DNA from 2 places in the Streptomyces sp. NPDC048507 genome. Region 1 is predicted to be linked to the other one. Evidence: predicted binding sites of a transcription regulator. Region 1 holds the regulator's gene; the other holds the start of a gene.
The links. The regulator HspR, encoded in region 1, represses chaperone genes until heat shock. The targets are predictions, from matches to a motif close to TTGAGNNNNNNNNNCTCAA.

Region 1 (4,183 bases):
GGGCCGGCGCTGGGCCACCCTGGAGGGGCGCGCGGTGGTCCGTACGGACGAGGCGTCGGTCGCCGACGCGGTGGCGCGCTACGCGGAGCGGTACGGGCGCACGCCCTCGCCCAACCCGGACCGGGTCGTACTGGAGATCACCCTGGACCGGGCGATGGGCCGGGCCTGAAGGGGCCGCCGGGGCGGACGGGGCGGCCCGGCCGGCCGGCAGGGCGTTCTCACCGGATCCTCATGCGGCGGACCGGTCCGGCCCCTGGACGCGGACATCACAACGGCGCCATCGTGGTCAGGTCCACGATGGCGCCGTTGTGTGGGGGAAGCACCTGGGGCGATCTGCAACGACGGGGGAATCGCCTCAGGCACTGCGGGGGGTGGCGGCGGTGATGTCGGGTTCGAAGAGCTGGTGATCGCGCTGATCGAGGTTGACGAAGACCATTCCGTACCGCACCTCGCAGCGGACGGGCTGCGGTGCGCCCCGGGGGCGGCGCAGACAGCGGTAGGCGCGGACGTCTTCGTCCTCCTCGCGCACGACGACGATCGGCTGGCCGAAGAGGGTGACCATCAGCGAGTCGCCCGCGTAGGGGATGGCGGTCGCAAGGTCGATGAACTGCCAGCCGGACCGGTAGGCGGAAGCCATCTCACGTCGGAAGTCGCGGTCGTCGGGGGTCATCAGGCGACCGTCGCGGGTGCGGCGTTCCAGCCGCTGTCGGACTGGACGGTCGGCACGACGTTCCAACCGCTGTCGAGCTCACCGTCCGCCACGGTGTTCCAGCCGCTGTCCGTCTTGCCCGCGGGCCTGGCGTCCCTGCCGCTGTCCGTCGGCGCGACGTTCCAACCGCTGTCGGCCAGAGCACCCCCCGCGTCGCCGTTGACAGCGCCGACTGCCCCAAAGACCGCAACAGCGGAGAAAACAACGGCAAGCGCCGAGCGAAGCATTCTCTTGTACATGGTCGGCTTCGTCCTCACTTGATGGAATCCTCTCCCCCGCATGTCAGACCATGGCTCATTCAGGCACGTTACGGCCACAGGGACGATGCATCATGTTCTTGCATGTTCAGGACCCTGGGGGGTGGAGATTTGCCCATAAGCGACACAAACCCGACACATCCCCACCCCGTGACATCGATGTGCGACGAGGGAGCCCGGCTCTACGCGGCGGCGCTGAGCACCGGACGGGTGCCGCGCAGCGAGGTGGAAAACGTTCCCTGCCTGCTTGAATTCGCCCTCCTGCGCCCCGACCCGGATGACGCGAACCAGCTCCGGGCGGTTCCGCCCGCCATCGCCCTGGCGCAGCGGCTCCAGCCCCTGGAACGCGAGATCCAGGACCGGCGGCGCAGCGCGATCGACCTCACCGACGCATTCGAGCCGTTCCTCACCATCAGCGCGCAGAACCCCTCGAACACCCACGCCATCACCGTCCTGGAGGGATTCGACCAGATCAACGCCGCGCTGGACCTGGCGACGGCCGAGTGCCACACGGAGATGCTGACGGTCCAGCCGGGCGGGGCCCGCCCCTCCTACGCCCTCAGCGAGGCGCTGGAACGCGACGCCCCGCTGATCGACCGCGGGGTGAGCATCCGCACGCTCTACCAGCACACCGCCCGGCACAGCCAGGGCACGCTCGCCTACGTGGAGCGGATCTCGGCGGGCAAGGTGGAGATCCGCACCCTGGAGGAGCTGATCGAACGGCTCATCGTGTTCGACCGCACGGTGGCCTTCATCCCGGTCAGCGACGACCGGCGGGTGGCGCTGGAGCTCCGCCACCCGGGGCTGGTCGACTACCTGATCAAGGTGTTCGAGCAGCTGTGGCGGCGGGCCGTGCCGCTCAGCGACGAGGTCACGTACACGCACATGCCCGACGGGATCTCCGGCGTGCAGCGCTCCATCGCCCAGCTGCTGATCGAGGGGCACGTGGACGAGGCCATCGCGCGCCGGCTGGGGATGAACGTGCGGACCTGCCGCGCGCACATCGCCCGGCTGGCCACCGCCCTGGGCAGCGGCAGCAGGGCCCAGCTGGGCTACCTCATCGCCCAGTCGGGGATCCTGCACACCGAGGGCCCCCCGGACCTCCCGGAGCCCTGAGGGGGCCGTACAGGGCCGCCCACGGCCCCGTGACGCGCGACGCGCGAAGGCCCCGCCCGGGATTTCGGGCGGGGCCTTCGCGCGTGCAGGTTCTTACAGGGCCGAACGGGCCGTACGGGTCGTACGGGGGCCTGCGCCGGGTGCGGGCGGCGTCAGTCCATCGGGCGCTTGGGACGCCAGACGACCAGCGCGCTGCCCGGCTGCGGCGGCTGGTACGGGACCAGGTCGCGCCGGTAGGAGGCGTGCACCTGGGCCTCGCGGGCCTTGAGGGTGGCCGCGGCCCCGTCCACCGCGCTGGCGAGCTCGGCGACGCGCTGCTGGAGCGCGGCCACCTGGTTCTCCAGTTCGATGATCCGCTTGATTCCCGCCAGATTGATGCCCTCGTCCTGGGACAGCGCCTGCACCGTGCGGAGCAGCTCGATGTCCCGGGCGGAGTAGCGCCGGCCGCGGCCGGCCGTCCGGTCCGGGGAGACCAGGCCGAGCCGGTCGTACTGGCGCAGGGTCTGCGGATGCAGGCCCGACAGCTGGGCGGCCACCGAGATGACGTAGACCGGGGTCTCGTCGGTCAGCTGGTACGCACCACTGCCGAAACGGGTCTGTCGTCGGCGGCCGTCCATGTCAAGCTCCCTTCGCGGACTCGAACAGCAGGGCGCGCGGGTCCTCGGACCCCACCGCGTCGCGGTACGTCTCCAGGGCCTCGCGGGCCTTGTCGCTCAGTTCCGTCGGCACCGCCACCTCCACCGTGACGAGCAGGTCGCCGCGGGTGCCGTCCTTGCGGACCGCGCCCTTGCCGCGGGCCCGCATCGTACGGCCGCCGGGGGTGCCCGGGGGGAGTTTCAGCGTGACCGCCGGACCGTTCAGGGTCGGCACCTTGATGTCGGCGCCCAGGGCGGCCTCCGCGAAGGTCACCGGGACCGTCACCGTGAGGTTGTCGTCCTTGCGGCCGAACACCGGGTGGGAGTCCACGTGGACGACCACGTAGAGGTCGCCCGCCGGGCCGCCGCGCTCGCCCGGAGTGCCCTTGCCGCGCAGCCGGATCCGCTGGCCGTCGGAGACGCCCGCCGGGATCCTGACCTGCATGGTCCGCGAGCTGCGGGCCCGCCCGCTGCCCTTGCAGACGTCACAGGGGGTCTCCGCGATCAGTCCGCGGCCCTTGCAGTCCGCGCAGGGGTCGGTCAGCGAGAAGCCGCCGCCGCTGCCGCGGGACACCTGGCCGGTGCCGACGCAGGTCGGGCACACCCGGGGGGTGCCGTTCTTGTCGCCGGTGCCCGAGCAGGCCTTGCAGGGTGCCTGCGAGGACATCCGCAGCGGGACGGTCGCGCCGTCCACCGCCTCCGTGAAGGAGAGCGTCACCTCGGACTCGACGTCCTGGCCGCGGCGCGGCTGGGTGCGGCCTCCCGCACCCGGGCCGGCGCCACGGTTGAACAGGCCGCCGAAGACGTCCCCGAGGCCGCCGCCGAAACCGCCGGCCCCCGCGCCGCCACCGCCGCCCTGGGTGCCCCCGAAGAGGTCGCCCAGGTCGAAGTTGAAGGAGCCGCCGCCCCCGCCCGGACCGGGGCGGAAGCCACCGTTGCCGAACAGGGCGCGGGCCTCGTCGTACTCCTTGCGCTTCTTGGGGTCGCCGAGGACGTCGTTCGCCTCGGAGATCTCCTTGAAGCGCTCCTCGGCCGAGGCGTCGCCCTTGTTCGCGTCCGGGTGGAACTCGCGCGCGAGCTTGCGGTACGCCTTCTTCACCTCGGCGTCGGTGGCGTCCTTCGGGACACCGAGGACCTTGTAGTAGTCCTTCTCGACGAAGTCCTTCGTGCTCATCCCCGGTGGCCCTCCTCTCGGTTTCCTACGTGTGCTGCGTCAGCCCTCTTCGGGGGCATCCGCGTCCTTGTCGGACGGCTTGTCGCCCTCCGCGGACTCGGACTTGGCGGCGGGCGCCGCACCCGGCTGGGGCTCGGCGACCGCGACCCGCGCGGGACGGATCGTACGCTCGCCGATCCGGTACCCCGGCTGCAGGATCGCCACGCAGGTGTCCTCGGTGACGTCCGGCGCGTACGAGTGCATCAGGGCCTCGTGGATCGTCGGGTCGAAGGGCTCGCCCTCCTTGCCGAAC
Region 2 (4,183 bases), on a different contig from region 1:
CAGGAAACGGGCCCGGCCCTCGTCGGTGAGGCCGACGAGGAAGGCGCGGCCGTCGGCGGGGTCCGGCTCGCGGGCCACCAGGCCCAGCAGCTCCAGAGCGCGCAGCTGGCGGCTCATGGTGGCCTTGCCGACCCCGAAGTAGGCGGCGAGCTCGGTGGCCCGCTGGCGCCCGGCCGCCTCCAGCCTGACCAGCAGCCCGTACGCGGCGGGCTCCAGCTCGGGGTGCAGGGCCCGGGCCATCTCGCCGGAGGAGGCGCGGGCCCGGCGGAGGAAGACGGACAGTTCCCGCTCCAGGGCAAGGAACTCCTGGTCTTCGCTCCCGTGCACGTCCGGCTCCGCTCTCTGGTGGCTCAGGGGTGTCTTCGGGCGCCCGTACGGGATCCCGGTACGGGCTCCCGTACGGACCCAGTATTTCGCAGCGGGCGCGCCCGCGGCCCGGGGCCCCGCCGAAGCGGGTCCCCGGGCCGCGGGCGGTCCCGGTCGCAGGTCAGGCGGCCTTGGTGAAGGAGACCTCGGCGGCGGAGAGGGCCAGCTCCAGCACCTGGCGCACGTCCGTCACCGGGTGCACCTCCAGCGTCTCCAGCACCTCGGCCGGGACGTCGTCCAGATCGGCCTCGTTGCGCTTCGGGATGATCACGGTGGTCAGGCCCGCGCGGTGCGCGGCGAGCAGCTTCTGCTTGACCCCGCCGATGGGCAGCACCCGGCCGGTGAGGGAGACCTCGCCGGTCATGGCCACGTCGGTGCGGACCTGGCGGCCGGAGAGCAGCGAGGCGAGGGCCGTGGTCATGGTGATGCCCGCGCTGGGGCCGTCCTTGGGGACCGCTCCGGCCGGGAAGTGGATGTGCACGCCCCGGTCCTTGAGGTCGGCCACGGGCAGTTCCAGTTCGGCGCCGTGCGAGCGCAGGAAGCTCAGCGCGATCTGCGCCGATTCCTTCATGACGTCGCCCAGCTGGCCGGTGAGGGTGAGCCCGGCGGCCCCGGTCTCGGGGTCGGCGAGCGAGGCCTCGACGAAGAGGACGTCGCCGCCCGCGCCGGTCACGGCGAGACCCGTGGCCACGCCGGGGACGGCGGTGCGCCGTTCGGCCGGGTCCTGGGCGGACTCGGGGACGTGGTGCGGGCGTCCGATCAGGGCGCGCAGACCGTCGGCGCCGATGCGCAGCGGCAGTTCGCTCTCGCCGAGTTCGTGCTGCGAGGCCACCTTGCGCAGCAGCCGCGCGAGGGACCGCTCCAGGGTGCGCACGCCCGCCTCGCGGGTGTACTCCCCGGCGAGGCGGCGCAGCGCGTCCTCCTCCAGGACCACTTCGTCGGCGCCGAGTCCGGCGCGCTCCAGCTGGCGGGGCAGCAGGTGGTCGCGGGCGATGACGACCTTCTCGTCCTCGGTGTAGCCGTCGAGGCGGACGAGTTCCATGCGGTCGGCGAGGGCTTCGGGGATGGCTTCCAGGACGTTCGCGGTGGCCAGGAAGACGACGTCGCTGAGGTCCAGTTCCACCTCCAGGTAGTGGTCCCGGAAGGTGTGGTTCTGGGCCGGGTCCAGGACTTCCAGGAGGGCGGCGGCCGGGTCTCCGCGGAAGTCGGACCCGACCTTGTCGATCTCGTCGAGGAGGACGACGGGGTTCATGGAGCCGGCTTCCTTGATGGCCCGGACGATGCGGCCGGGCAGGGCGCCGACGTAGGTGCGGCGGTGGCCGCGGATCTCGGCCTCGTCGCGGACTCCGCCGAGGGCGACGCGGACGAAGGTGCGGCCCATGGCGTGGGCCACGCTCTCGCCGAGGGAGGTCTTGCCGACGCCGGGGGGCCCGACGAGGGCCAGGACGGCCCCGCCGCGGCGGCCGCCGATGACGCCCATGCCGCGTTCGGAGCGGCGCTTGCGCACGGCGAGGTACTCGGTGATGCGGTCCTTCACGTCGCCGAGCCCGGCGTGTTCGGCGTCGAGGACGGCGCGGGCGCCGCGGATGTCGTAGGCGTCCTCGGTGCGCTCGTTCCAGGGCAGCTCCAGCACGGTGTCGAGCCAGGTCCTGATCCAGGAGCCCTCGGGCGACTGGTCGCTGGAGCGTTCCAGCTTCTCGACCTCCTTGAGGGCGGCCTCGCGCACCTTCTCGGGCAGGTCGGCGGCCTCGACGCGGGCGCGGTAGTCGTCGGACTCCTCGCCGCCCTTCTCGCCGCCGAGCTCGCGCAGTTCCTTGCGGACCGCTTCGAGCTGGCGGCGCAGCAGGAACTCGCGCTGCTGCTTGTCGACGCCGTCCTGGACGTCCTTGGCGATGGACTCGGCCACGTCCTGTTCGGCGAGGTGGTCGCCGAGCGCCTTGACGGCGAGCCTGAGGCGGGCGACGGGATCGGCGGTCTCCAGCAGTTCGACCTTCTGGGCGACGCTCAGGAAGGGCGAGTAGCCGGAGTTGTCGGCGAGGGCCGAGACCCCTTCGATCTGCTGGACCCGGTCCACGACCTGCCAGGCCCCGCGCTTCTTGAGCCAGCTGGTGGCGAGGGCCTTGTACTCCTTGACGAGCTCGGTGACGGCTCCGGGCAGCGGATCGGGCACCTTCTCGTCGACGGTTTCGCCCTCGACCCACAGCGCGGCGCCCGGGCCGGTGGTCCCGGCGCCGATGCGGACGCGGCCGCGGCCCCGGATGAGCGCGCCGGGATCCCCGTCGGAGAGCCGTCCCACCTGCTCGACGGTCCCCAGCACACCGGTGGCGGCGTACTTGCCGTCGACGCGGGGCACGAGCAGGACCCGGGGCTTGCCGCTCCCGGCCGCCGCCTGCGCCGCCTCGACGGCTCCGCGCACCTCGGCGTCGGACAGATCGAGCGGTACGACCATCCCAGGCAGCACGACCTCGTCGTCGAGCGGCAGTACGGGCAGGGTGAGCGTTACGGACGTCGAAGCCATGATCTTCCCTCCGGCAGTGAAGTTGAGCTATGCCGACTCAATGCATGTGCGCCCCCCGATGTTCCCCCCACCCCGTTCGCCGGCGGCGAACACCAAGGATTGCCGTCCGGTACTGGTCGACCTTTCATTGACCAGCTTCAGGCTGCACGTGATCTTGCACAGGTCAGCGTGACGTTGCATGAGAGGCGGAGTTAGCTGGTCGTAGTGCATGCGTTAGGTGGTACCGGGCCGTGTGGCAGGGCCTCCGGCGGAGGGCTTCGAGGTCGGGTACATCGATCCGGGTGGGTCGGAGTTCCGACGCCCCCTCGCGGATGTGTGGGCGACGCGGTTCGAGGTCTTAGTGCTGGACTGAGGCGGGCATACGGACTGGCATCACTCCAAGGATGAGGTTCTCCATGGCCTCGGGCATACGACCAAACCTGGCCAGCCAGTTGGCGACGACATACAACTCGCCATGCTCATCCAGGCCGAGGAACGAACGGCCGTGGTCAAGTTCCCCCAACGGAAAGAGGTGGCACCCGATCTCCTCACCCCATTCACCGAATCGGCCCTCTTCGCCCAGCGCAAGCAGCGGGTCGAGTTCGAACGGTTCCCTCGCTCTCGTGATCCCGGAGCCACTGCCAACCACAGTCAGCCCGCCGAACTCACGCAGGAAATCCTCGGCGGCGGAATGAACACGGAAGCCGTCGGCTTCCAGACGCTCTCGCCGCGTTGTCACCTCAACATTTCGCCCCGGATACCAGCCCGCATCACGCAGCACTGACTCCACCTCGGCCGACCAGACGTGGGACTCCCTCTCCTGAACTGCACGCCGGCCACGCACCAAACGGGCGGCGAACGCGACTACCTCGGCTGGATCGGCTGCCTCGAAAGCGACACGATCTCCCCGTTCGCCGCGGTCCACTACGGAGTAACGATCCGGACGGGCGAACATCGCCGGGAGCGGTTCACGCCCCCAGTCCTCCCAGTTGTCTGATGCCGACACGCTCAGCTGCTGCATCGAGATCCACGGATACATCGCGCTCAGCAACGGGTCACTGGCAGCCGCCTGCAACAGCGCCCCCAGGGACGGGGAGGACTGGTCGCCCACAGCTGGAGGGAGGGTATTCCTCCAAGAGCACCGCCCAAGCCTCCGCATGACTGCGCTTCGCACCTTCAGACCCCATGCCCCGACGATGCTGCACGCTCGCCGACGGCGTCAACGACGAAACCGCTCAAGGGCCGACTACGCGAAATGCAAGGTTGTTCTGGGCAACCGGGCCACGCATCGCCCAGCTCAACTCTTCACCACGCACCTCA

Region 2: the regulator HspR is predicted to act here: its motif matches at 2,907-2,925, upstream of lon (endopeptidase La).

Annotation. Positions count from the first base shown of each region.
Region 1 covers NZ_JBICWZ010000004.1:406,007-410,189, reverse strand. The annotation lists gene ACGFXC_RS14920 (pyridoxamine 5'-phosphate oxidase family protein) at 1-169, shown strand, start outside; gene ACGFXC_RS14915 ((2Fe-2S)-binding protein) at 356-670, opposite strand; gene ACGFXC_RS14910 (hypothetical protein) at 670-966, opposite strand; gene ACGFXC_RS14905 (helix-turn-helix transcriptional regulator) at 1,051-2,082, shown strand; gene ACGFXC_RS14900 (heat shock protein transcriptional repressor HspR) at 2,235-2,699, opposite strand; gene dnaJ (molecular chaperone DnaJ) at 2,701-3,891, opposite strand; gene grpE (nucleotide exchange factor GrpE) at 3,931-4,183, opposite strand, start outside.
Region 2 covers NZ_JBICWZ010000010.1:18,864-23,046, forward strand. The annotation lists gene ACGFXC_RS25420 (MarR family winged helix-turn-helix transcriptional regulator) at 1-327, opposite strand, end outside; gene lon (endopeptidase La) at 488-2,884, opposite strand; gene ACGFXC_RS25430 (SUKH-3 domain-containing protein) at 3,222-4,022, opposite strand.